DNA from 2 places in the Paenibacillus sp. FSL H7-0756 genome. Region 1 is predicted to be linked to the other one. Evidence: predicted binding sites of a transcription regulator. Region 1 holds the regulator's gene; the other holds the start of a gene.
What was found. The regulator NrdR, encoded in region 1, represses ribonucleotide reductase genes. The targets are predictions, from matches to a motif close to AACACNATATATNGTGTT.
Positions count from the first base shown of each region.

Region 2: a site for NrdR is predicted at 4,245-4,262, ahead of nrdI (class Ib ribonucleoside-diphosphate reductase assembly flavoprotein NrdI). Genes of this name have one in related genera too.

Region 1 covers NZ_JBBOVT010000003.1:1,651,289-1,663,254, reverse strand. Annotated here, with positions in the region: gene NST04_RS33020 (ImmA/IrrE family metallo-endopeptidase) at 1-150, opposite strand, end outside; gene NST04_RS33015 (helix-turn-helix domain-containing protein) at 150-503, opposite strand; tRNA gene NST04_RS33010 (tRNA-Lys) at 679-751, opposite strand; tRNA gene NST04_RS33005 (tRNA-Ala) at 761-836, opposite strand; gene nrdR (transcriptional regulator NrdR) at 1,088-1,561, opposite strand; gene NST04_RS32995 (alpha/beta-type small acid-soluble spore protein) at 1,727-1,945, shown strand; gene NST04_RS32990 (lytic transglycosylase domain-containing protein) at 2,056-2,619, opposite strand; gene coaE (dephospho-CoA kinase) at 2,619-3,215, opposite strand; gene NST04_RS32980 (manganese efflux pump) at 3,225-3,941, opposite strand; gene mutM (DNA-formamidopyrimidine glycosylase) at 4,141-4,983, opposite strand; gene polA (DNA polymerase I) at 5,035-7,707, opposite strand; gene phoU (phosphate signaling complex protein PhoU) at 7,955-8,614, opposite strand; gene pstB (phosphate ABC transporter ATP-binding protein PstB) at 8,694-9,449, opposite strand; gene NST04_RS32955 (response regulator transcription factor) at 9,608-10,336, opposite strand; gene pnpS (two-component system histidine kinase PnpS) at 10,457-11,966, opposite strand, start outside.
Region 2 covers NZ_JBBOVT010000001.1:2,661,947-2,673,912, forward strand. Annotated here, with positions in the region: gene nrdF (class 1b ribonucleoside-diphosphate reductase subunit beta) at 730-1,689, opposite strand; gene nrdE (class 1b ribonucleoside-diphosphate reductase subunit alpha) at 1,726-3,810, opposite strand; gene nrdI (class Ib ribonucleoside-diphosphate reductase assembly flavoprotein NrdI) at 3,797-4,156, opposite strand; gene NST04_RS11770 (RNA polymerase sigma factor) at 4,680-5,216, shown strand; gene NST04_RS11775 (hypothetical protein) at 5,213-6,364, shown strand; gene NST04_RS11780 (LacI family DNA-binding transcriptional regulator) at 6,501-7,526, shown strand; gene NST04_RS11785 (cache domain-containing sensor histidine kinase) at 7,792-9,600, shown strand; gene NST04_RS11790 (response regulator) at 9,604-11,223, shown strand; gene NST04_RS11795 (ABC transporter substrate-binding protein) at 11,395-11,966, shown strand, end outside.

The DNA of each region.
Region 1 (11,966 bases):
CGGGATATTTTGATAAATCACAGAGGCATGTTCCCGCAATTTTTCTTCGACTCCCGACCCAATAAAGGTTAGCGCTCCAATCTGTTCAGTCAGCACTTCATATGCAAAGTTTTCACCCATTTGTTCAGACTGCTGTTTTATGGAGGGCATTATCGTCCGACCTCCACATATTCCTTTTCCAAATGACGGCTATTCTGAATAGCATTCAGTAAAATATTCAAATGCCGTTTAGCAATTCGCGAATCCGCATTTCCCCTTAAACTTAGGGTATATTCCTTTTCTTCCGCTTGTTCAGGAGCCAGTAATTGTTCTATAGTAATTCCCATCACACCGGCGACTTGCACCATACGTTTAGGCAGGAACTGACGCTCACCGCTCAGAATATGCCCCATCAAAGCCTTGCTAACCTTGATTTGATCAGCAAGCCACTGAATGGACCTGCCGTTCTCCGCCATCCATGATTTCACCTTCACAATTGCCGCCTGATTCATTTCATTAGCCATCCGAAGCATACCCCCCCAACTAGAAATGTCACGACATCAATGTCTGTATTTATTATACGTCAAAATAAATTCGATGTGTAGACGAATACAAATTATATATTAACCGTCTACAAAATTCATAAACATCTTATTTAAAAGCAAAAAAAGAACGGCATCTCTGCCGTTCTTCATGTGATGGACTCTCAGGGGCTCGAACCCTGGACAAATAGATTAAGAGTCTACTGCTCTACCAACTGAGCTAAGAGTCCGTATGAAATTGGTGGAGCCAAGGGGGATCGAACCCCTGACCTCATCGCTGCCAGCGATGCGCTCTCCCAGCTGAGCTATGGCCCCATATTTTTACAATTTTGCCAATTTAGAATTACATTATGTATTCTAAAATCTGATCTGAGCGAGAAGCTCAAGTCGCTTATTCATCAATGTGTTTCGTAGGCGACTTCTATATAATACAGAAATCTGCTTTCAGTGTCAACACTTTTCCGAAATTAATTTTGATACAAGACGCTCCACCCGGGAACTGACCTCTCAACCTCAAGGCCAGCCCCACTACCCCAATCGAATCCTTCACTTCTAAACGGCGAAGCTTACAGCCCGTCCAGCTCCTCAGTCTTGGACAGCAGTCCCTTCAGTTCCTTCATGAACATGTTAATGTCCTTGAACTGGCGGTACACGGACGCGAAGCGGACGTAGGCTACCTCGTCGACAGGGTAGAGCTGCTCCATGACCAGCTCGCCGATCTGGCGGCTCTCGATCTCGGCGAGAGCGATGCCGCGTAGGCTTTTCTCCACCTCAGATACGATGACCTCCAGGCGCTCTACAGGGACCGGACGCTTCTCGCAGGCGCGGATCAGGCCGCGGAGGATTTTGTCACGGCTGAACTCTTCACGGCTGCCGCCTTTTTTGATCACAATCAGGGGGGTCTCTTCAATCATCTCGAAGGTGGTGAAACGGCGGCTGCACAGTTCGCATTCCCGCCTGCGGCGAATGGACTTATTCTCGTTGGCAGGGCGCGAGTCCAGGACCTTGGTATTGGTGTGGTCGCAGTAAGGACATTTCATAAGCTTCTTCACTTCCTCATCATTAGAATGGTTAGGCCCCGTCCCTTGATACACAAGGGCTATGCGGGCATCATTTAATTTCCAGAAAACACCGTTTATTTGTTGTTATGAATCTGACATGTCCGGCACATAATACAGTTACCAACCGATAGGAGGTGAACAGCAATGAGCCAAAATAACAACTCCAATAACCTGGTAGCTCCAAACTCACGCGGTGCCTTGGAACAACTGAAATATGAAGTTGCCCAGGAACTAGGTATCACCCTCTCCCCAGACGGATACCAAGGCAATAAAACTTCTTACGAAAACGGTTCGATCGGTGGTTACATCACTAAACGTCTTGTAACCCTGGCTGAACAGCAACTGGCAGGTCAGTACAAATAATACCTGCCCACACGACATAAGCTTGCCTAAGAAGTATCGAACGGCTCCGGCCGTTTGATGCTTCTTTTTACATAACAGCAGCAGAAGTAACAGGCACTCTAGAACTCATCCTAGAACTCACTGTAGAGCTCGGTGTATTGATCATAATAATAAATCACACGCTGCACGTAATGACGGGTCTCACCGAACGGAATGTCCTTCACAGAGGCTTCTGTTCCGTCCCACTGCCCTTCATCCAGCCAGCTCTGCACCTTGCCGGGTCCGGCATTGTAGGCGGCGATAACTGCTATACGGTTGCCGTCAAACTGCTTAGAGAGCGTAGACAAATACCAGGTACCCAGTTCAATGTTGGACGAGGGCTCTTCCTTCAGCCGTTCCAGCGATACCTCAGGAAGCTTGGCCTTTTCTAGCGCCCACTTGGCGGTATCCGGCATAAGCTGCATCAGTCCGAGTGCTCCTTTTTTAGATTCGCGTCCGGTCTTATAATTGGTCTCCACACGGATAATGGATGCCACCAGGAACGGGTCCATCTCATACGTCCGGCTGTGCTGGCGGATCTCTGCTTTATAATGAATAGGATAAAACCATGACATCCAGTTGGAGCCTAGAAACAGAATCGCGGTGAAGCCGATGAACAACAGCAGCAGGACTCTTTTTTTACGTAACCACTTCATCATATCAAGCCCAGCCTGTCCCACAACCGGGCAACCTGAAGCTCGGCAGACTGCAGATCACTGCTATTGTCGATCACATAATTCGCTTTCCTGCGCTTCAGCTCAATATCCATCTGCGACCTCAGCCGGTCCTCAGCCTGTTCCAGCTTCATTCCGCTGCGCTCCATGAGGCGGGCTAACTGCACCCTTCTCGGAACATAGACCACAATAATCTGCTCAAATAAGGAATCCAGCTCTGATTCGTAGAGCAGCGGAATGTCGACAATGACCAGCCGCTGCGGATTCTCCTGCTCAAGCGCATACATTCTGTCCTTGATCTCCCTGCGGATTGCCGGATGGGTCAGGTTATTCAGTGTCTTGAGCGCCTCCGGGTCCCGGAAGACAATCTCACCAAGACCCGCCCGGTCCAGCGAACCGTCAGGCAAAAGGATGCGGTCTCCAAAAGCCTCCACCGCTGCCGCCAGCACCGGATGTCCGGGGAGCATCACCTCTCTGGCGATGACATCGGCATCCACCAGTGCAGCTCCCTTGCGGACAAACAGTGCAGACACGGTGCTTTTCCCCGAAGCTATGCCTCCGGTTAAGCCTATAATCATGTACTCACCTCATAATAACTTCATTATACCCATTACAATTAATAATATCGCGGGCAGCGCAGCCGCATGCTTCATCCAGTAGCTGCCGGATAATTTCAGTCCAGTCTTCATTCCCATCAGCAAAAAGGTTCCGCTGAATACAGCGATCATCAGCGAGGTGGACCACGGGCTGAATCCGAGCAGTGCCGCACCGAGGCCGGCCCCGAAGGCATCCAGCGATAACGCGATCCCCAGAATCATGGCTTCCATGGAGGAGATGCTCCCCGAAGCATCCATATCAGCGGAAGACGGTGTGCGGAGAATCTGTATCACCACGCCCAGATGGCGCAGCTCCAGCGAGAACACAGCCGGCTTCAGCACTGTCTCGGCACTCTGTGCGGCAGCAGCAGTCTCCAGCCTGACTTCCTGTCCGGAATGGCCCTCTGCGGCCGCAGACGCAGTCTCTTCTTTCTCCTTCTGCGTCAGCATCTGGAACAGGGACCAACAGCCCATTAAGACGAGAATAACCGCTCCGACACTAGAAGCGGCATTCGGCGAGACTACCTTGGCCAGCAGCACGCCGACCTGCATAGAACCATAAATGACTACCCCTGAACAGAGCGAAATAATGATAATGGAAAGCAAGGGGATTTTCATTTTACGCAGTCCATATGTAATGCCTACACCAAATCCATCCAGACTAAGCGCAAACGCAAGCAACAGCAAAGACAACAATGGGCTCAGCACCCGCAATCCCTCCCGTGAAGAACCGGAGCCGGTGGATTAAGCATCCAAGCCGGAGCTCCGTTTCGCCATAATCAGCAATCTTCACACATTATATGGGCGGGACGGGCAGTAAGTGCCTGCCTTTATACAGAACGGTTATAACTCAGGTGTAACTGGCCCGGAAAAGGGCGGTAAATGCAGCGCTGACTCTAAATAAAAACTACAGAATCTGTACAGGTACGGGCTGGCAGGTGGGACAATAATGCGTTCCCCGTCCGCCGACCACGCTCTTCTCAATCAGTGTGCCGCAGGCAGCACAAGGCTGATCCTTCCGTCCATAGATCTTGTGCTGATCCTGATAGCTTCCGCTCTCCCCCTGGCCGTTGACATACGACTTCACGGAGGAGCCTCCGGCATTCACAGCCTCTGTCAGTGTTGCGACAATAGCATGGTGCAGCCTGGCCAGCTGATCCTCCGTGAGGGACTTCGCGGTCTCCTCCGGGTGGATTCCTGCACGATGCAGGGACTCATCTACATAAATATTGCCGATACCTACTATATATTCCTGATTGAGCAGCAGCGGCTTGATCTTAGTGCTCCGCTTCGCGACAATCTCCTTGAACCGTTCCAGCGTGAAATCGGCATCCAGCGGCTCCTGCCCCAGCTTGTTCAGCGGCTTCAGCTGCAGATCCTCTCCCGGCTGGAACAGATGCATCGTCCCGAATTGGCGCACATCCGTATAACGCAGCTCTGTCCCGTCTGTGAAATGGAAAATAACATGCGTATGCTTGTCCAACAGCTCGCCCTCACGGTACACGCCGTAACGGCCCTCCATCCGCAGATGGGAGACCATCACCAGCCCGTCAAATACGAAACGCAGGAACTTGCCTCTGCGTTCAACTGTAACCACACTATGGCCTGCCAGCATATGGGCAAAGGCCTGAATATCATCCGGGCGCTGAATAATCCGCGGCAGCCGGACGGTGACATGCTCTATCTGCTTGCCTGTAATTAACTCATTAAGTGTTCTTCTGACTGTTTCGACTTCCGGCAATTCCGGCATCATGGCTCACCTCCACTCCATTATACCGGATATCTGCCATGCGCGGGGAGCCTATTTCGCTTCGTACCAGTTGCTGCCATAACTTACCTCTGCCTTCAGCGGAACAGACAGCTGCAGCGCTCCGGCCATCACCTCGGGCAGCAGCTGCTTCATCTGCTCCAGCTCCTCCTCCGGCACCTCGAACACTAACTCATCGTGTACCTGGAGCAGCATCCGGCTCTTCAGGCCGCGCTCATGCAGCGCCTTGTCCATATGAACCATGGCCAGCTTGATAATATCCGCAGCGGTTCCCTGAATCGGCGTATTCATCGCGGTACGTTCTGCGAAGGAGCGCAGATTGAAGTTCTTCGCATTGATCTCCGGCAGATAACGGCGGCGTTCCAGCAGCGTAGTCACATACCCCTGCTTACGGGCCTCGACCACAATATCATCCATGTAACGGCGCACACCTTGGAACACCTCGAAATACTGTTCAATGAACCGGGCTGCCTCCTTACGGGGAATGTTCAGGTTCTGCGACAGGCCGTAATCGCTGATGCCGTACACAATTCCGAAGTTAACTGCTTTGGCGGACCGGCGCATATTACTGTCCACACTTTCCGCAAGGACGCCGAATACATCCATGGCAGTCTTAGTATGAATATCCATATCCTCGACAAAAGCTTCCTTCATCCGCTCATCGCCCGAGATATGCGCCAGCACACGCAGCTCGATCTGCGAGTAATCCGCTGCCAGAATCGACCAGCCCGGTTCGGAGGGAACAAAAACCTTGCGGAGCTTGCGGCCCTCTTCGAGCCGGATCGGAATATTCTGCAGGTTCGGGAACTGGCTGCTGAGCCGGCCTGTGGCCGCAATAGTCTGCCGGTAAAAGGTGTGTACCTTGCCGGTCTCCGGCGAAATTTCCTTCATTAAACCTTCGACATACGTAGATTGCAGCTTGGCCAGGGTGCGGTATTGCAGAATCAGGCGCACGGCGTCATGATAAGGCGCAAGCTTTTCCAGTACCTCGGCATCGGTCGAATATCCGGTCTTCGTCTTCTTCACAACCGGCAGACCGAGCTTCACGAACAGAACCTCGCCCAGCTGCTTCGGAGAATTCAGATTGAATTCGGTTCCGCAGGCGGCGTAGATCTCAGTGACCAGCCGGGAGATTTGGGCTTCGAATTCCTTGCCGAGCTGAATGAGATCATCCTTGTTCACAGCAATGCCCTGCTTCTCCATATCGGCCAGAATCCGTGATAGCGGCATCTCCAGGTCCTGGAACAGACCGGTCATGTCCGTCTTATCCAGCTCCTCCTGCTGCTTCTGCACAATGCCAAGCACAGTCGCACTCTTGCGGGCGACATGCTCACCGAGAATTGCAAGCTCAGGAATTCTATATTTGGCCCCTTTGCCAAAAACATCCTCATCCGGCGACAAGCGGGGCAGGCCGTATTTCGTGGTCAGGTCATTCAGATTCTGGCTCGCTTCAGTCGGGTCCAGCAGGTAAGCGGCCAGCTGAACATCGTTAGCAGCCCCGGCAAAAGCAATCCCCTGCCAATGCAGCGCCAGATCGGCACGGTGCAGATCATACCCGCTCTTCGGTGCCTGCTCGTCACCGAGCCAGTCACGCAAGGGTGCTGCCGCCTCACTCTTCAGCAGGGCAAAAGGCACAAAGTAATGCTGCTCCGGCGAAGACAGCCCGAGGCCGATCACTTCGGCGCGGTGCGGGTTCTCGCCGTTAGATTCCACATGCAGGGCGGAGATGTCCGGCAGTGCCTGAACCAGCTTCTCTATTCCGGCTTCGTCAACGATGGTAATCGTAAGCTCTGCCGCTTCCACCGCTGCGGGGCCGGACAGACCGCCGTCCGCCGCATGCGAATAGGCGCTCAGCGACAGGCGTTCCAGCAGGGATTTGAACTCCAGCTTCGCCAGGGCAGGGCCCGCCGTATCGGCAACAATACCGCTGAACACCATATCCTCCCAGGTATGCTCAAGCGGAACCTCACGGTAGATCGTCGCCAATTTTTTGCTCATGATAGCGCTGTCCGCATGTTCTTCCAGCTTCTCCTTCATCTTCCCCTTCAGTTCGCCGGTTCCGGCCAGCACGCCCTCCACCGATCCGAACTGCTGGAGCAGCTTAAGCGCCGTCTTCTCCCCGACTCCCGGCACCCCGGGAATATTGTCGCTGGCATCGCCCATCAGCCCCTTCAGATCAATAATCTGCTCAGGGGTGAGATCATATTTATCACGGATCTGCTTAGGCCCGTACAGCTCCACTTCCGTAACTCCCTTACGCACCAGCGCGATGGTGGTATGCTCGGAAGCCAGCTGCAGCATATCCTTATCCCCCGACACAATCATCACCTGACGGCCGGCGGCATCCGCTTCCCTGGAGATGGTGCCGATAATATCGTCAGCCTCGTAGCCGGCAATCTCGAACTGCGGAACTCCCAGACCCTTCAGCAGCTCTTTGAGCAAAGGGAACTGCTCGGACAGCTCCGGCGGGGTCTTTTGGCGTCCGCCCTTATAATCTTCATAGCCTTCATGCCGGAAAGTAATCTTCCCCGCGTCGAAGGCCACAATCATATGTGTCGGTTTATGCTCCTCCAGCAGACGGAGCAGCATCGTCGTGAAACCGTATACCGCATTCGTCTGCTGTCCCGCTGTATTCGTCAGCGGCGGCATGGCGAAGAACGCCCGGTAAATGATATTATTTCCATCAATGAGTATCAGCTTGTCCACACTAGCACCTCGCCTTTATCTTGCTTTCTCTTTACATAGTACCATATGCTCCGTACAAAAAAGAACCTGAGGCCACAGATCCACACCTGCTCCGGCCTTTAGCTGCTGCTAATGGTATGGAATACAGGTTTGCCAAGTGACGCGCGCTTTAAAACAAAAAAAGGCAAGCCCCGGGGAGGTGGCTTGCTGTCTGACGTTCAAGGCGCAGAGCTCTGCTTAGCTGTATTTATGCGCCAACATTATGCGGTTATTGGTTCAAATCCGGACGTTTACCTGTAACCAGATACACTACACTCTCGCCAATATTCGTGGCATGGTCGGCAATCCGTTCAATGTAACGGCCAACCAGTGTGAGCAGCATCGCCTGATTCACGGTTTCAGGCTTCTGAACCATATACGTGTACAGTTCGTTAATCATCGCGCTGTACAGGCCATCTACCTGATCGTCATCCTGCGCCATTTTGTAGGCCAGATCCGTATTCTCGTCCAGATAAGACTGAATCGCCTCCGTGGTCATGATCGTGACCAGCTCAGCCATGCGCGGAATATCCACAAGCGGCTTGATCAGCTGCTGCCCCTGGATGCGCATCGTTACCTTGGCTACATCCAGTGCCAAATCGCCCATACGCTCCAGATCGCTGGAGATTTTAAAGGCTACAATAATGCGGCGCAGATCCTTCGCCACCGGCTGCTGGGTGATGATCAGCCGTGAGCCGATCTCCATAATCCGGTCTTCCATGGCGTTCAGCCGCAGGTCCGCTTTGACAATCTCCTGCGCCCGTGCCGTATCAAGGGTCTGCAGGGCCAGTATCGCACCATCCAGGGCATCCGTTACATGCTCGCCCATCTGCTGCAGCAGGGTACGCAGTTCTTCCAGATCTTTGTCGAATTCTTTTCTGCGAATCATATCGAAAGTGCTCCTCCTCAAAAACATATGGTCATATCGGGTGAACGGAGTGAACCTAAGACTTACGAAGCAGCCATTCTTAGCCGAAGCGGCCGGAGATATAGTCTTCTGTGCGGGAATCCTTCGGGTTGGAGAATAACAGCTCCGTGTCCGCAGCTTCCACAATGACACCGTTCAGGAAAAATACAGTGCGTCCCGATACCCGGGCGGCCTGATGCATATTATGCGTGACCATTACAATCGTATACTTATCCCGCAGCTCCTGGACCAGCTCCTCAATCTTGAGCGTGGACACCGGATCGAGCGCTGACGTCGCCTCATCCATCAGCAGAATATCGGGCTGTACGGCAAGGGCTCTGGCAATACAGAGACGCTGCTGCTGCCCGCCGGACAGACTTAAGGCAGACTTCTTGAGGAAATCCTTCACTTCCTCCCAGAGCGCGGACTGGCGCAGGCTTTGCTCTACAAGGACATCCAGCTCGGCTTTGCTCTTCACACCGTGCAGACGCGGGCCGTAAGCCACGTTATCATAGATCGATTTGGGAAAAGGATTGGGCTGCTGGAACACCATCCCCACCTGCTTGCGCAGACTCTCCACTTCGATCTCGTCGCTGTAGATGTTTTTGCCGCCGATATTTACTTTACCTTCAATACGTGTTCCGGGAATCATGTCGTTCATACGGTTAAGAGTACGCAGCAGTGTGGATTTCCCGCAGCCGGAAGGTCCGATAAAAGCGGTCACCTGCTTCTCCGGAATCTGCAAATCCACGTTCTTCAGGGCATGGAATGACTCATAGTAGAGATCTAGCTTCTCTATGTCAATGATGGATTTCATTAGTTTCTGTTGTCTCCTTCTCATCATCTTCGTTCCCCATGATAAGCTTTCAGTGTAAATAGAGCTCCAGAGAATTGTTAACGCAGTGTAAAATCCTTGTGCAGTAAGACAGGGAGCGGAGGAGAAGGTGCTTATCTTGTGAAAAGAACACCGCCATGTTAGATGACAGGTGTTCTTTTTTTGTTGACGACCAGTTTGTAGCCCACGCCGCGAATGGAATCGATATGCACGGATTCAGGGTCAAGCTCCAGCTTCTTGCGCAAGGAACTGACATGCACATCAACGGTACGCTGACCTCCGATATAGTCGAAGCCCCAGACCGCATTCATCAGATCATCCCGCGTCAGAACGACGCCTGGCTTGCGGGCCAGATATAACAGCACTTCAAATTCCTTCGGCCGCAGATTGATGCTCTGTCCGCCCAGTGAGACTTCATAACGCTCAGGATAGATCTCCAGCTGTCCGAGAATAATCGTCGATGCAGATACTGCTGTCTCGGGCGGAGCTTCTTCGGCAATGCCGGAGATCCGCCGCAATACTGCGCTGACCCGGGCCAGCAGCTCGGATACGCCGAAGGGCTTCGTAATATAGTCATCCGCCCCTGACTTCAGCCCGCGGACCACATCCTCTTCCGCATTCTTGGCCGTCAGCACGATCACCGGTGTGCGGATGCCTTGTCCACGCAATTTATCCAGAATGTCAATGCCGTTCATGCCGGGCAGCATCAGATCCAGTACGATCAATTCAAAAGGTTCTCTAGTCGCACGGTCATATCCTGCCGTTCCATGATCCTCCACCGTCACTTCGTAGCCTTCCTGTGTCAGGTTATAAGACAGCAGCCGGGCCAGTGTCGGTTCGTCTTCAATGACAAGCAATCGTTGTGCCATAGGTTCCCCCGTCTTTTCATAGGTTATTAATTTTACAAAACTGCACACATGCACATCATAGCACCACAATGTTAACTTAGTGTAAAATCATAAATTTATTCTCTATTAGACTCCGCAGAGTTATTCATTCTCTTCCTGCAGCAGCGGCAATTCCAGGATGAACGAGCTGCCGATGCCCAGATCGCTCTCTACATTAATAGATCCGCGATGCAGCTCGACCAGATGCTTCACGATAGATAAACCAAGGCCGGTTCCGCCGGAGCTTCTGGAGCGGGCTTTGTCCACCCGGTAAAAGCGTTCAAAGATCCGGGGCAGATCCTTGCGCGGAATCCCCATCCCCGTATCACTGACTGTAAAGCGCACACTCTCGGTGCCATCCTTCTTCTGGATGCTCACGGCGGTCACTCTGACATTGCCCCCGTCCTGGGTGTAGTTGATCGCATTGGAGAGCAGATTCATGAAGATCTGGCGCAGCTTGTCTTCATCTCCCTCAATGAATAACTCCGCAGGCACATCCGAGCTGAGCGTAATCTTCTTCTTCTCCGCCACCTTACTGAGCGTTTCCAGCACAGAATCGAAGAACTCGATCAGATGAACCGGGGAGCATTCCAGCTGAACGCGTTTGGATTCGATTTTGGACAGCTCCAGGATGTCGCCGATCAGCCGGTTCAACCGTTCGTTCTCATCGTAGATAATCTGCAGGAACGAACGCGCTGTCTTCTCATCCGTAACGCCCCCGCCGAGGAGGGTCTCGGCGAAGCCTTTTACCGCAGCGACAGGGGTCTTCAGCTCATGGGAGACATTGGCGACGAATTCGCTGCGCATTTTCTCAAGTCTGCGAATCTCAGTAACCTCCTGAAGCAGGAACAGCATCCCCCGGGAGCAGCCGTCCTGGATCATCGGCACCCCGTCCAGACGCACAATCCGCTCCACCGGATTATAAATGCTGCGCTCTTCATGAATAGGCTCACCTGCGGACACGCCATCATCAATCAGCCGGGTAAGCTCATAATGATGCTTAATCTCCTTGTAGGAATGTCCGGTCATCTCGCTGTGCTTCACATCGAGCAGCCGTTCGGCGGCCCGGTTGAGCAGGGCAATCTCCCCTTCCTCGTTAATCATCACGATGCCGCCGGTCATATTGTCGAGTACACTCTGCAGCAGATCCTCATTGTCGCGGATAGTCTTCAGCTGGGCCTGGAGACTGTCGGCCATCGCGTTAATGGCTGTTGCCAGCTGGCCGATCTCATCCTTGCGCTTCATCGGCACCCGGGCATCGTAATCCAGATCGGTAATCCGCCGCGCCACTCTGGTGATCTGCTCCAGCGGTGAGGTCATACTGGAAGCCACTTTGTAGCTCACCAAGGTTGCGGCAATGAACAGCAGCACCAGCCCCCCTGCCATGATCATCCACGCCCGGTTCAGTCCTTCGGATACGGTATCCAGCCCCATCGACAGCCGGATATACCCGTTAAAGCCCTGATCCGAGGACACGGAACCTGCCACATACATCATTTCGCGGTCTAACGTATCGCTGTAACGGATCGCCCGGCCAATCCCTTCCTTCGCGGCCAGCAGCTCCTCCTCGCGGGTAGAGTGGTTGTCCATCTCGCGCGGATTCTTCTCCGAG
Region 2 (11,966 bases), on a different contig from region 1:
TTCGGTTTTCGACGCATACATTTGACCCTATGGTCTCATTGCAAATCCCATGCACCCTGATCAGGCACGGCAACCCTCAGCAAGCGAGCTAATATTAGGCTGATATTGCACCTGTTGCGGACTTCTAATCCTACATTCAAGTAAGTGATTGTATATCCTGCAATAGAAAACGCATAGCTGACCGTAAAAAGCGATTCTATTGTATTTCATACAGTAGAATGTTGTGTTTTGGGTGAAAATTGGCCCTTTTTCAAAATTCAATTGTACCGAATACAATAGATTCTATTTTGAAGGCTTTTTTACAGTATTCTAGTGTACAAAATGCAGTTGCTATCGTTCCAGCGCCTACAGCATCCAATGACTGCTATGAGAATGAGACGCTGGTTCGTTAAGAGCCGGTAATGGTGATATTCACAATAATAATTCTGATGCTGTACTAGCTTGGATGCCTCTCATAAAAAAGCCCCGGCAGCTTGTCCAAGCTGCCAGGGCTTTACCTCTACTATACAACAACCTAACATAAGTTGAATCAAAGAAAATAGCGAAAAGCAAGAAGGACCGGAGGGGAATTTTGGAACTGTAGGAGCGGTAGCGCCCGCCTTTGTATACGGATTTCTACCGCGAACAGCGGTCTAATCAGGAAATCTGTATACGGGCAGCGGCCGGAAGTCCAAATATTCGCCGGAGTGACGTCCGGGCTGTGAGCCAGGTTCTTCGATTCAGCTTATCTCAAAAATTAAAATCCTCATCCCGCAAAGGCTCCACATTCATCGCCCGCACATAACCATTCCCCTTCTTCGAGAAGAAGTCATGCTGCTTCGTGTGGGTGCTGATTCCGTTCTGCACGATCGGGTTGATCTCTTCCTCATCGAACAGCGGATCATGGCCGAGGTTCATCATCGCCTTGTTGGCGTTGTAGCGCAGGAAGGTCTTCACTTCGTCCACCAGGCCAATCGGGGCGTAGATCTGCTCGGTGTATTGCTCCTCGTTCGCGTGGAGCAGACGGAGCAGGCCGACCAGGGTCTCGTAGACATCGCTCTGGTCTTCTTCGGACAGCTCCTCGAAAATCTCCTGCGCCAGCACCCCGACATAGACGCCGTGGATGCTCTCATCGCGCAGGATCAGGTCGATGATCTCGCCGCTGCAGGTCATTTTGCCCTGTCCGGCCAGATAGAGCGGGTAGAAGAAGCCGCTGTAGAACAGGTAGCTCTCCAGCAGGACCGAGGCGGACATCGCCAGATAGAGGTCTTTCTTCGTCTCAATCTTTTGATAATACTCCGAGATCGTCTCCGCCTTGAACTGCAGGAACGTATTGTCCTCCACCCAGCGGAAAATCCCGTCAATCTCCTCCGTTGAAGCCAGTGTGGTGAAAATGCTGCTGTACGACTTCGCATGAATCTGCTCCATCATGCCCATGAAGCCGAGGACCGCCTTGCGCTGCAAGCCGTCCACATGCTCCATAATCTGCGGCATGCCTACGCCGCCTTGAATCGTATCCAGCAGGGTCAGTCCGCCCAGCACCTTCATATAGGAGTCCTTTTCAATCTCACTCAACGTGAGCCAGGACATTTTGTCATCGGATAGTGGTATTTCATCATCGGTCCAGAACTGCATAATATTCTGGTTCCAGAACATCAGCGAGAAATCGTCGTCGGGACGGTTCCAGTTCACCGCTTGGATTGCGCTCATAATCGTATCTTCTCCCTTTCTGTACCTGTGCCCCTCTTAGATGGAGCAGGCCAGGCATTCCTCGACAGACAATTTGTTGGTCCGGGTGTAGTACAGGGATTTCAGCCCTTTGTGCGCCGCATACAGGTAAGAACGGGCCAGCTCACGGGTGGTGACATCACTGTTCACATGCAGAACTGTTGAAATACCCTGGTCGATATGAGGCTGAATCTCCGCAATCAGATCAATGACCTTGAACTGGTCCATCTGGTAGGCGGATTTATAATAGAACACATTGTCCGGACGCAGGTAAGGCATCGGATAGTAGGTGGTCGAGTTGGCGTATGTGCGGGTCTCGATTTGCTCTACAATCGGCATAACGCTGGAGGTAGCATTCTGGATATAGGAGATGCTCGCAGTCGGCGCAATTGCCAGACGGTAAGCATGGTACAGGCCGTGCTTCATCACCTTGTCACGCAGCTCTTTCCAATCCTCTGTAGTAGGAATGTAGATTCCCTCGAACAGCTCCTGCGCTTTTGCCGTAACCGGACGGTAGTCTGTAGTCAGATAACGGTCAAAATATACGCCGCTGGCGTAGTCGGACTGCTCGAAGCCATAGAACGTCTCGCCGGTCTCGGCGGCAATCTCCATGCTTTTCTCAATCGAATGATAGTTCATCGTCATGAAGAAGGTGCGTGCGAAATCACGGGCCTGCTCACTCTCATAAGCGACTTTATTCTTGGCAAAATAACCATGCAGGTTCATTACGCCCAGACCCACGGAGTGCATTTCCTTGTTCGCCTTAGCCACGCCTGGAGCGTTGGATACCGTTGTCATATCGCTGACAGCCGTCAGTGCCAGCATGCCCTCATGTACGGATTCACGGATCTTACCGTGCTCCATCACGTTCACGATGTTCAGGGAAGCCAGGTTGCAGCTGATATCGCGGCGGATCTCGTCCTGCTGTCCGTAGTCATTAATCTCCGAAGTCTCCTGCAATTGAAAAATCTCGGTACACAGGTTAGACATCTTGATCTGACCCACACCCCGCAGGGCATGAGCAGCGTTGGCATTGCTCTTGTTCATAATATAGGGATAGCCCGATTCAAGCTGGATCATGGCGATCTTGGTCAGCATGTCGCGTGCGCTCATGGCGATTCTTTTCTTCACGCGCGGATCGGCAAGCAGAGTATCATACATGACGTCCAGATCCATGTCATCCAGGTGCGTACCATACGCCTGATAGACCGTGTAAGGAGCGAACACATGCAGCGGCTGATTATCCTGTGCGAGCTTGTAGAAGCGGTTAGGCACGATCAGACCGATAGACAACGTCTTCAGGCGTGTCCGTTCGTCGGCGTTAATCTTTTTGCTGTCCAGGAACTCCAGTACATCCCAGCCAAAAATATTATAATAAGCCGCGCCCGAACCCTTACGCTGGCCCATCTGGTCCGCATAGGAGAAGCCGTCTTCCATGAGCTTCAGGACAGGCATGATGCCTTTGGCCGCATCCTCAACACCCTTAATCGTCTCACCGCGCGAGCGCAGCTTGGACAGATTGACGGCAACGCCGCCCCCGATTTTTGACAGCTGCATGCAGGTATTCAGCACATAGTTGATCGAATTGAGCGAGTCATCCATTTCCAGCAGGAAGCAGGAGACCATCTCGCCGCGGCGGCTTTTACCGGCATTGAGGAAGGTTGGTGTCGCCGGCTGCAGGCGCTGTTCCATCATCGAGCGGGCCAGTGTGCGGGCGGTCTCCACGTTGCCCCGGCCCAAATGCAGAGCCACTACCGCTACGCGGTCCGGATAATGCTCCAGGTACTGCTTACGGTCATTGGTTTTGACGGCATAGTCGGTATAGAACTTGGAAGCCGCCATATAGGAAGGGAAGCGGAAATTATAGTCATGGGCGATCCGGTAGACATCCTCCATCTCAGCAGCGGAGTAACGGTCGTACAGGTCCTCGTAGTAATCATTGGCAATCATATAATCAATCTTGGCTTTGGTATCCGTGAAGGTCAGGCTGCGCCGCTCCACATCCCGCATGAACTCAGCTACCGCCTCCTGGTCCTTATCCAATTGGAAAAAGCCGCTTTCGTCTCTCTTCATCAACATGTTGTTCAGTTCAATATGCCGCAACCCGGTCCACCTCCTGTTTTATGCGTTGTACATCACCAAATGTTCCCGACAATTCAAACTTGCCGACCACCGGTACGTTGTAACGCTGTGCAATCAGATCTGCGCTGTGCGCGTATAGCTCACCCCAGTTTTTGTTGCCGCTCGCGGCGATGCCCTTCAGCCTGGAATGGTTTCGTTCAAGGAATGTTGATACCTTCTCTGGAATCTGTCCAAATCCGGTGGTGTATGTAACAAGCACGTAAGGCTCGTCGATCGTCATATGCTCTTCGATTTGAACTGCCGGAAGCTTCAGTTTATTAATGAATCTTCTAACGTTGCCGGTCTTGGAATCGTAAGCAATCAACATGGCTCCTAACCTCCTATAACATGTAGCCCATTCTACTTGACAAATAAAGAATAGCGGATTTACTAGATTTATGGGCTTAGCTCTTATATACACTATATTTAGTAATGCTTAATCATTTTATATACCATATATTGAAAAGTCAAGCGGTGAACAAGCCCTCACAGCCGCCCAAAATGCCTCTCCAAATCGCCAATCCCACGCCCCGCCTGCATTCTATTCTCTTATAATTAATTAGTATTTTTTTTAAGCAATTTGCGGGGCTGTGGAATGGTCCGAATGGGGCATTTGGAGAAGGGGAGGCGGCTATAAAATTTGAAAGCGCTCTGCCGTCGGCGGATGGAGTTTTGATGGCACTTCGTACATTAGACGCTGCTCCAATTTTTTGGGGGATCAGATCTGTTGTATTTTGTACACTTGATTTCAGCTAACAGGGGCTAATTGAGCAGATGCGTGCCCCAATATTTTCAATAACAGGGAACCATATCGGTCGGCAGGAGTCTTATTAGGTGAGAGGGGAGAGAACATGCAGAGTAAAGAACTAACGTATAGCATGACCTGTGCCTCATCGGTATCGCTGCGCGAGATGATGGAGACCTACGGGCAGGATGTATGGAATTATGCTTTTTTCTTAACCCGCAGCCGGGAGCAGGCGAATGATATCAGCCAGGAGGTATTCCTCAAGGCCTACAAGAGCATCGGCAAGTACCGGGGGCAGTCCACTCTGAAAACCTGGCTGCTCACCATTACCCGCAACACCGCGTTCAGCTTAAGGAAGAGCAGCTTCTGGCGGAGGTTCGTTCCGCTGGGCAGCCATCAGGATAAAGGGGGCGCCTTGTCCGCAGAACAAGAGGCTATCGGCAATCAGTACGCGAACCGCATCTGGGAGATCATTATGGAGCTGCCGGACAAGTACCGGGAGGTGCTGGTGCTGGACATTCAGCAGGATCTGTCAGTCGCTGAGCTGTCCGCGCTGCTTGGAATCGCGCAGGGGACGGTCAAATCCAGGCTCGGACGGGCCAGAATGAAAGTGAGAGCAGCGATGAAGGAGGAAGACCAGTGAAGACAAGACAAGAGCATGAGCAAGTGAAGGTGATGAGCGGGGAGAAGGACTGGTATAAGCAAGCCGGACGAAGTCCGCTTGTAGAACCGGGATTCACGCCACAGCTTATGGCGCGGATTGAAGAGGCTGCCCATGAATCCTCTAATCGTACAAGCGGCCGCCGCTTCAGCCGTATGGCTGCCTTCGGCGGACTGGCAGCCATCCTGCTGCTTGGCGCGCTGGTCTGGCCATTTGGCCCAGGGACCGGGCTTGATCCGGCAGGGAGGCTGGCAGCGGTCTTTAAGCCTGGCTCGGGAGCGGCTGTGGTTATGCCGGCGGTGTCACCTTCGGCTACGCAGAACGCTGCTTCACCAGCATCGCCGCAAGCTTACAACCCGCCGGTTGGTTCTGCAGAGTTCGAGCTTGGCGGAAGGAAGTATTACATGCCCTTATCGTTGGACAGAGACAAGACGCGTGCGCGTGCCGTTGAGACCAACGCCGGGATTGTCTGGTCGCCCCCGCCTCCGATGGTCAATTACAGCAAGCCCAAGTACACCCATCCTACGGAACCTTACACATTGTATCTTTCACCAAAAGGCCAGTCCGAGCTATCTGAAGCTACGGCTAAACGGATCTACACCTTACCGCTGTATGCAGGCGGTTCGCAGCGTTATTATGAGCTTACGGGGATCTGTGATGGAGGGGACTATATAGTGCTGGGTATCGGGACGATCACCTTGGGGAAAGGGATAGGAATGACACCTGAAAAGTTAACCGTTTTGAATTTAAAATCAGCCGCAGCAGGTGAAACAATAACCCCGCAGGAACTGTTAGATTTAAGCAGCTTAGGTGACAAATATTCCTTGTACAGATCCTTTATTGCTATTGATAAATATAATAGCGAGATGCTGCTTGTATATTACAGTGATGATAATAAGAATGGTTATGACATTCATGGCAGTCTGTACAATATTGCTACTGGAGCGGTACAGAATATAAACAGCAAAATCGGCATCGACGTTCAAGGCCAGCAGCAGACGGCAGTTTATGAAGTGAACGGGAAGAAACGGAAAGCGGATGTCATCTTGCTCCTCGGCCAGCAGTGGTATTATGATTGGTTTTATCAGGAACATGGACAGCAGATTGATCCTGCCAAGACTGGGAAGTGACGGGAGTTCCTAATTATTTTATGTGGATCTTATAGATAATTTACTAAAAAAAAGCTATACTTTTTGATAATCTCTCTAAGTAAACTTGGTTAATGTTTACTTCTGGAGTGCGATATCGAAGAGTGGAGCGGGATCAATGAAGAAGCTGACTATTGAGGATGTGGCCCAGAAAGCGGGCGTATCGAAAAGCACAGTCTCGCAATTTTTGAATAAACGGTTCAAGTATATGAGTGAGGCGACCAAAAACCGCATTGCCGAGGTTATCGATGAGCTGAACTACCAGCCCAACGGGCTTGCCCGCAGCCTCAAGCAGAACCGCACGCATATGGTTGGCATTATTGTAGCCAATATAGATTATTCACTGTCCATTCAGTGCATCCGGGCGATTGAGAATGAGCTGCAGCGCCACGGCATCCAGGTGATTATCTGCAACTCGGATGAGAATGCGGACAAGGAGAATACCTATGTAGAGACGCTGGTTGCCCGTCAGGTGGATGGCCTGATTATTTTCCCGGCGGGAGATCAGCCTGCGCCTTACACCCGATTAATTGAAGCAGAATATCCGCTGGTCTTCATGGACCGGCTGGTTGACGGCATTACGACCCAGAGCCTGCTGCTGGATAATGAAATGGCGGTGAAGACTGCTATCCGGGAGCTGACCACCCAAGGCCATGAAGCGATTGCAATTCTATCCCTGCCGCTTGGCGTACATGCGATTACCCCGCGCAAAGAGCGGATGAGCGGTTACAAAAAAGCGATGGAGGAAGCAGGTCTGCCGCTGCTAGATTCGTATATGCGTAGTGTGTCGCGCGAAGATATCGCTTCCGCAATGGATGAGTTGTTACAGCTGCCCCAGCCGCCGACCGCGCTGCTTGCCGCCAATGATCTGGTGCTGGGCGAGATTCTTAAATATGCGAACCGCAACGCTATCTCCATCCCCAGCCAATTGTCAGTGATCGGCATTGACGATGCAGAATTCGCCCGGATCTATAATCCCGATATTACTACGATCCGCCAGCCCGCCTACGAGATGGGGATGCAGGCAGCGAAGATCATGCTCTCTTTGATCAACGACACGGACGGCGCGATCCCCATCACCTACAGATTCCCGCCTTCCTTGCAGCAAGGCGATTCGGTGCAGCCTCCGGCTAAGCCGGAATAGCAACAGGCGGTATGAACGTCCCCATAAGGCTTTATTTTGCCCGGATGCCGGGAACCCTTACGGGATTGGAAAAGACCGGGAAACCGCTAAAAACCTTGATTATACAAGGATTTTAGCGGTTTTTTGATTTCCCCTTTCTGGACTTAACTTCTGCTATCTAACGAGCAAGTTATCTTGACGCCGGGCCGTAGCAGCCGTATGGTACAAGTGACAAGAACGGACAACTAAAGGGAGGTATACGGTACATGCTTCAGAAAGGAAAGCTATGAATACATTGACAGCCTATGGCCGCAAGCTCTGGCGGCAGATCGCCGGCAGGTATTACCGGATATCCATTAAGCAGAGGATTCTGTTCTCGTTCATCGTGCTGATCACGCTGTCCATCGGTGCAATGGGTACCTTCTCGTACTGGATTGCTGCGCAGGAGATCGAGGACAATGCCTACGCCGGCAGCCGGGAGACGGTAAGCAAGACGGCACAATTGCTGGATTCCCGCCTGAATGATGTGGCGCTGTCCGTGCAGTCCCTGATGCTGAGCGATGCGTACCGCAAGATGATGCTCGATGTGTTCAGCCATGATGTGTCGAATTATTATGTGCATCTGTCGGATCTGCAATATGTGCTCTCCCAGGCAACGTTCAATCAGCCGATCATTGAGAATGTGCTGATCGTTACCCCGATTGGCGATTTCTATTCCACTACGCAGATCCGGGCGCAGGACAACTCGTTCTACGGTTCGGAATTATATGATCTGAGCAAGGAGCAGCCGGGCGGCTACTGGGCCAAAGGACATTATGACCGGTTGTTCACGGGCAGCCAGCGGGTGGTTTCCTTCGTAGTCCGGGGAATTTATGAATACCCTTACACGCCGATCAGCAATGTATTTATTGTGGTCAATATCAGGGAGGGCCGGATAGATGAGCTGCTGAATACAGGCGGAGAACAAGCAGGGAGGAATTATTATCTGGTGAGCAGGGAAGGAGAGGCGGTGGTGGAATCCCGCTGGCCGTTCCGGGGCAGGTTCCCATGGAAGCCGGTGCTTCCCGAAGCCGGGACAGCAGCCGATCCGCAGGATCACTATTACAGCTACGGCGGCAAGGAATATCTGGTTAATTATACAGGCTCAGCCTCATCACCCGACTGGATCATCTCCGGTATGCAGTCACGGGACCAGCTGCTGGGCAAGCTGCAGCGGGTGCAGCGCATCACTCTCTATGTCATCGTTGTTTTCCTGCTGGCCACCTGGCTGATCTCCAATCAGCTGACATCTGTGCTGCTGAAGCCGCTGTTCAAGCTGCGGCGGCTGATGCGCAGAGTCGAAGAGAACCAGCTCAGTGTGGTGTATGAGAGCCGTTATGAGGACGAGGTGGCCCAGGTCGGCTTTCAGTTCAACCGGATGATGTCGGAGATTAAGACGCTGATTGCGGATGTGAAGACCAAGGAGGAGGGCAAGCGGCATGCAGAGATCCGTGCCCTTACGGCGCAGATGGAGCCGCACTTTCTGTACAATACGCTCAATACCATCTATTGCAAATCGGTCATGGGCGAGAATGACGATGTGAATGAGATGATCCTGTCCTTATCGCAGATGTTCCAGATCGGGCTCAGCGGAGGCAAGGATCTGATTACACTTGAGGATGAACTGTCCCACATGCGGGAGTATTTCGCCATTCAACAGAAATGCTATGAAGGACTGTTTGAATACACGGTGACGGTAGAGGACGAAGCCCTGCTGTCCTGCCTGCTGCCGAAGATTATCCTGCAGCCGGTGGTGGAGAACAGCATTCAGCATGGATTCAGCGACCGGACAATAGGAGGCAGGATAGACATCACGGTCAGCCGGGAGCAGGGGCTGCTGCATATTTGCATTACCGACAACGGACGGGGGCTTGATGCTGCACAGGTCAAGCAGGGGATGGACATAGCCCCGCAGTCCAGAAAAGGCTATGCCCTGTTCAACATCAGGCACCGGCTGGCCTTGTATTACGGGGCCGAAGCCCGTATGGACGTCAGCGGTGAGCCAAGTAAGGGATCACGGACGGATCTGTGGATTCCGTTAGGGGAGGAGCGATGAGGCATGGAGCCGGAAAGATTCAAATTATGTGTAATCGACGATATTAAAAGTGTGGTGGACATGGTCTCGCGCAAGCCGCCGTGGCAGGAGCACGGTATTGAGATCACCGGGACGGCGCTTGACGGTGAAGCGGGACTGCAGCTCATCCGCGAGACCCGGCCGGACATTGTGCTGACGGATATCCGGATGCCAAGAATGGACGGCCTGCAGATGACCCGGGCGATTCTGGAGGTGCTGCCGGACTGTAAGATTATTATTCTCAGCGCCTACTCGGAGTTCTCTTATGCCCAGGAGGCCATCCGGCTGGGGGCGCTTGATTTTGTGAAGAAGCCCTTTTCCCTGGAGGAGATTGTGAATGCAGTGCTGAAGGCCAGGGAGCTGTGCCGGGAGGAGCGTCAGGAGACCGCCAGACTTACTGCGATGGAGGCCAAAATCAGAGAAAGTCTGCCCATCCTCCGCCAGGAATATCTCACCTTCCTGCTGCACCACCAGACGACAGAGGCGGATGCCCGTTCCCGCTGGGCCTACCTTGATATCCCGCTGGACCAGCATGATTTCTTCGTGTTTGTCGCCGAGATTGATCATTTCGCGGAGAAGCTGAGCGGCCAGCCTGTGCAGGAGGTCGAGCTGCTAAGGTTCAGCCTGCACAATATTCTCGAAGAGACGATTTCCGCCCTGACCCGCGGCGTTATTATCCGGGAGGCGACAGACCGGTACATCTGCATCATGAACGGCTCGAACCCGGAGACCGCCGCGCTGATTACGGAGGCCTGCTGCATGAATGTAAGCCGCTTCTCGCGTCATACCCTTTCAATTGGCGTGGGCCTCGGCAAGGCGGCGATTCAGGAGCTGGGTACAGCGTACAGACAGGCGCTTAGCGCGCTGGGGTATCATTTCTATACCGGGGGCAACGGGGTCTATCATTATAGCAATATCGAGAATAAACCGCTCTCGCTCCACAGCTATTCCGCCGCCGCCGAGCAGGAGCTGCTGTTTGCCCTGCGTTCCGGCAATTCTGCCAAAGGCCTGCAGGTGCTGGACCAGTTGTTCTCGGAGCTGCTGGACAGCGGGCTTTTGCCTGATCCGCGTTATGTTGAGAGTGTCGGCTATGAGCTGAGCTCCAGGATCTGCCGGGTCCTGCTGGAGCAGTTCCCTTACGGGCAGGTGGAGCCGCTGGAACTCAGAATTGCCGCCATGAAGAATCAGGTGCATCCTTCCCTGCAGGATATCCGGGAGCTGCTGTCCTGGCTGTGCCGGGAGGCTTGTACACTAGTTACGGAGGCCCGTTCCCTGGAGTCCACGCGGATTATCCGCCAGGCCGTCGAATATATTCATAGTCATCTGGATACGGGGCTGTCGCTGGAGCAGATGGCGAAGCAGATTAACCTTAGCCAGGGATATTTCTCCAATCTGTTCAAGAAGGTGCAGGGGATTTCGTTCCAGCAGTATGTGATGCATGAGAAGATGGAGAAGGCGAAGGCGATGCTGATTAGCGGCCGGCAGGTTCAGGAGATTGCCCAGGATCTCGGGTATGAGCACAGGCGCTATTTCAGCGAGGTGTTCAAGAAATATACCGGCATGACCCCGTCCGAGTTCAAATTGCATTATCTTGGAAAAGAATAGAAATCAGCAGGGAGGGATTTCCGCAGGGCGGAGATTACCTCCCTTATCTGTATAGAACTCCTGCAAATATCTGCCCTTAATGTGGGCTTACCCGCCTTATCCCGATGCGCCAATCCGTCTATAATCAATTTGTAAGCGAATACAGAAGGGATATATAAGGGGGAACTACCAATGATGAAGCGTACGCTAATGACATCTCTGAGTTTGGTCCTGGCACTTGGCTTAGCAGCCTGCGGCAACGGTAACAGTGGCGGCGGCAATGCAGCTGAAGGCACAGGAGACGGGGCGAAAGCTGGTTCGGGGGAAAAAACTAAAATCAGCTACTGGACAGGCGACCGCCACGATGCGGATTTCGTGAAGGAGAAGGTGGCCGAGTTCAACGCATCTAATAAGGACGGGATTGAGGTGGAACTGGTCGTCAAGGGCGATGACTTCGATACTGCGCTTGATCTGTCCTTCCAGACCTCCGATGCACCGGATGTGATCCGGGTGAAGGAGAATACCATCCAGACTTTCTACAAAAAAGGCTTTCTCGCTCCGATTGACGAGTTCCTAAACGATGAGCTGAAGGAGAAATTCCCGGCCATGCCGGATCTGAACGAATTCGACGGCAAGCGTTACAGTCTGCCGAACTATGGAACGACGATGCGTCTGGTGTACAACAAGGATCTGTTCGCCAAAGCGGGCATTGAGCAGCCGCCGGTTACCCTGCAGGAGCTGGTGGATACAGCCAAGAAATTGAC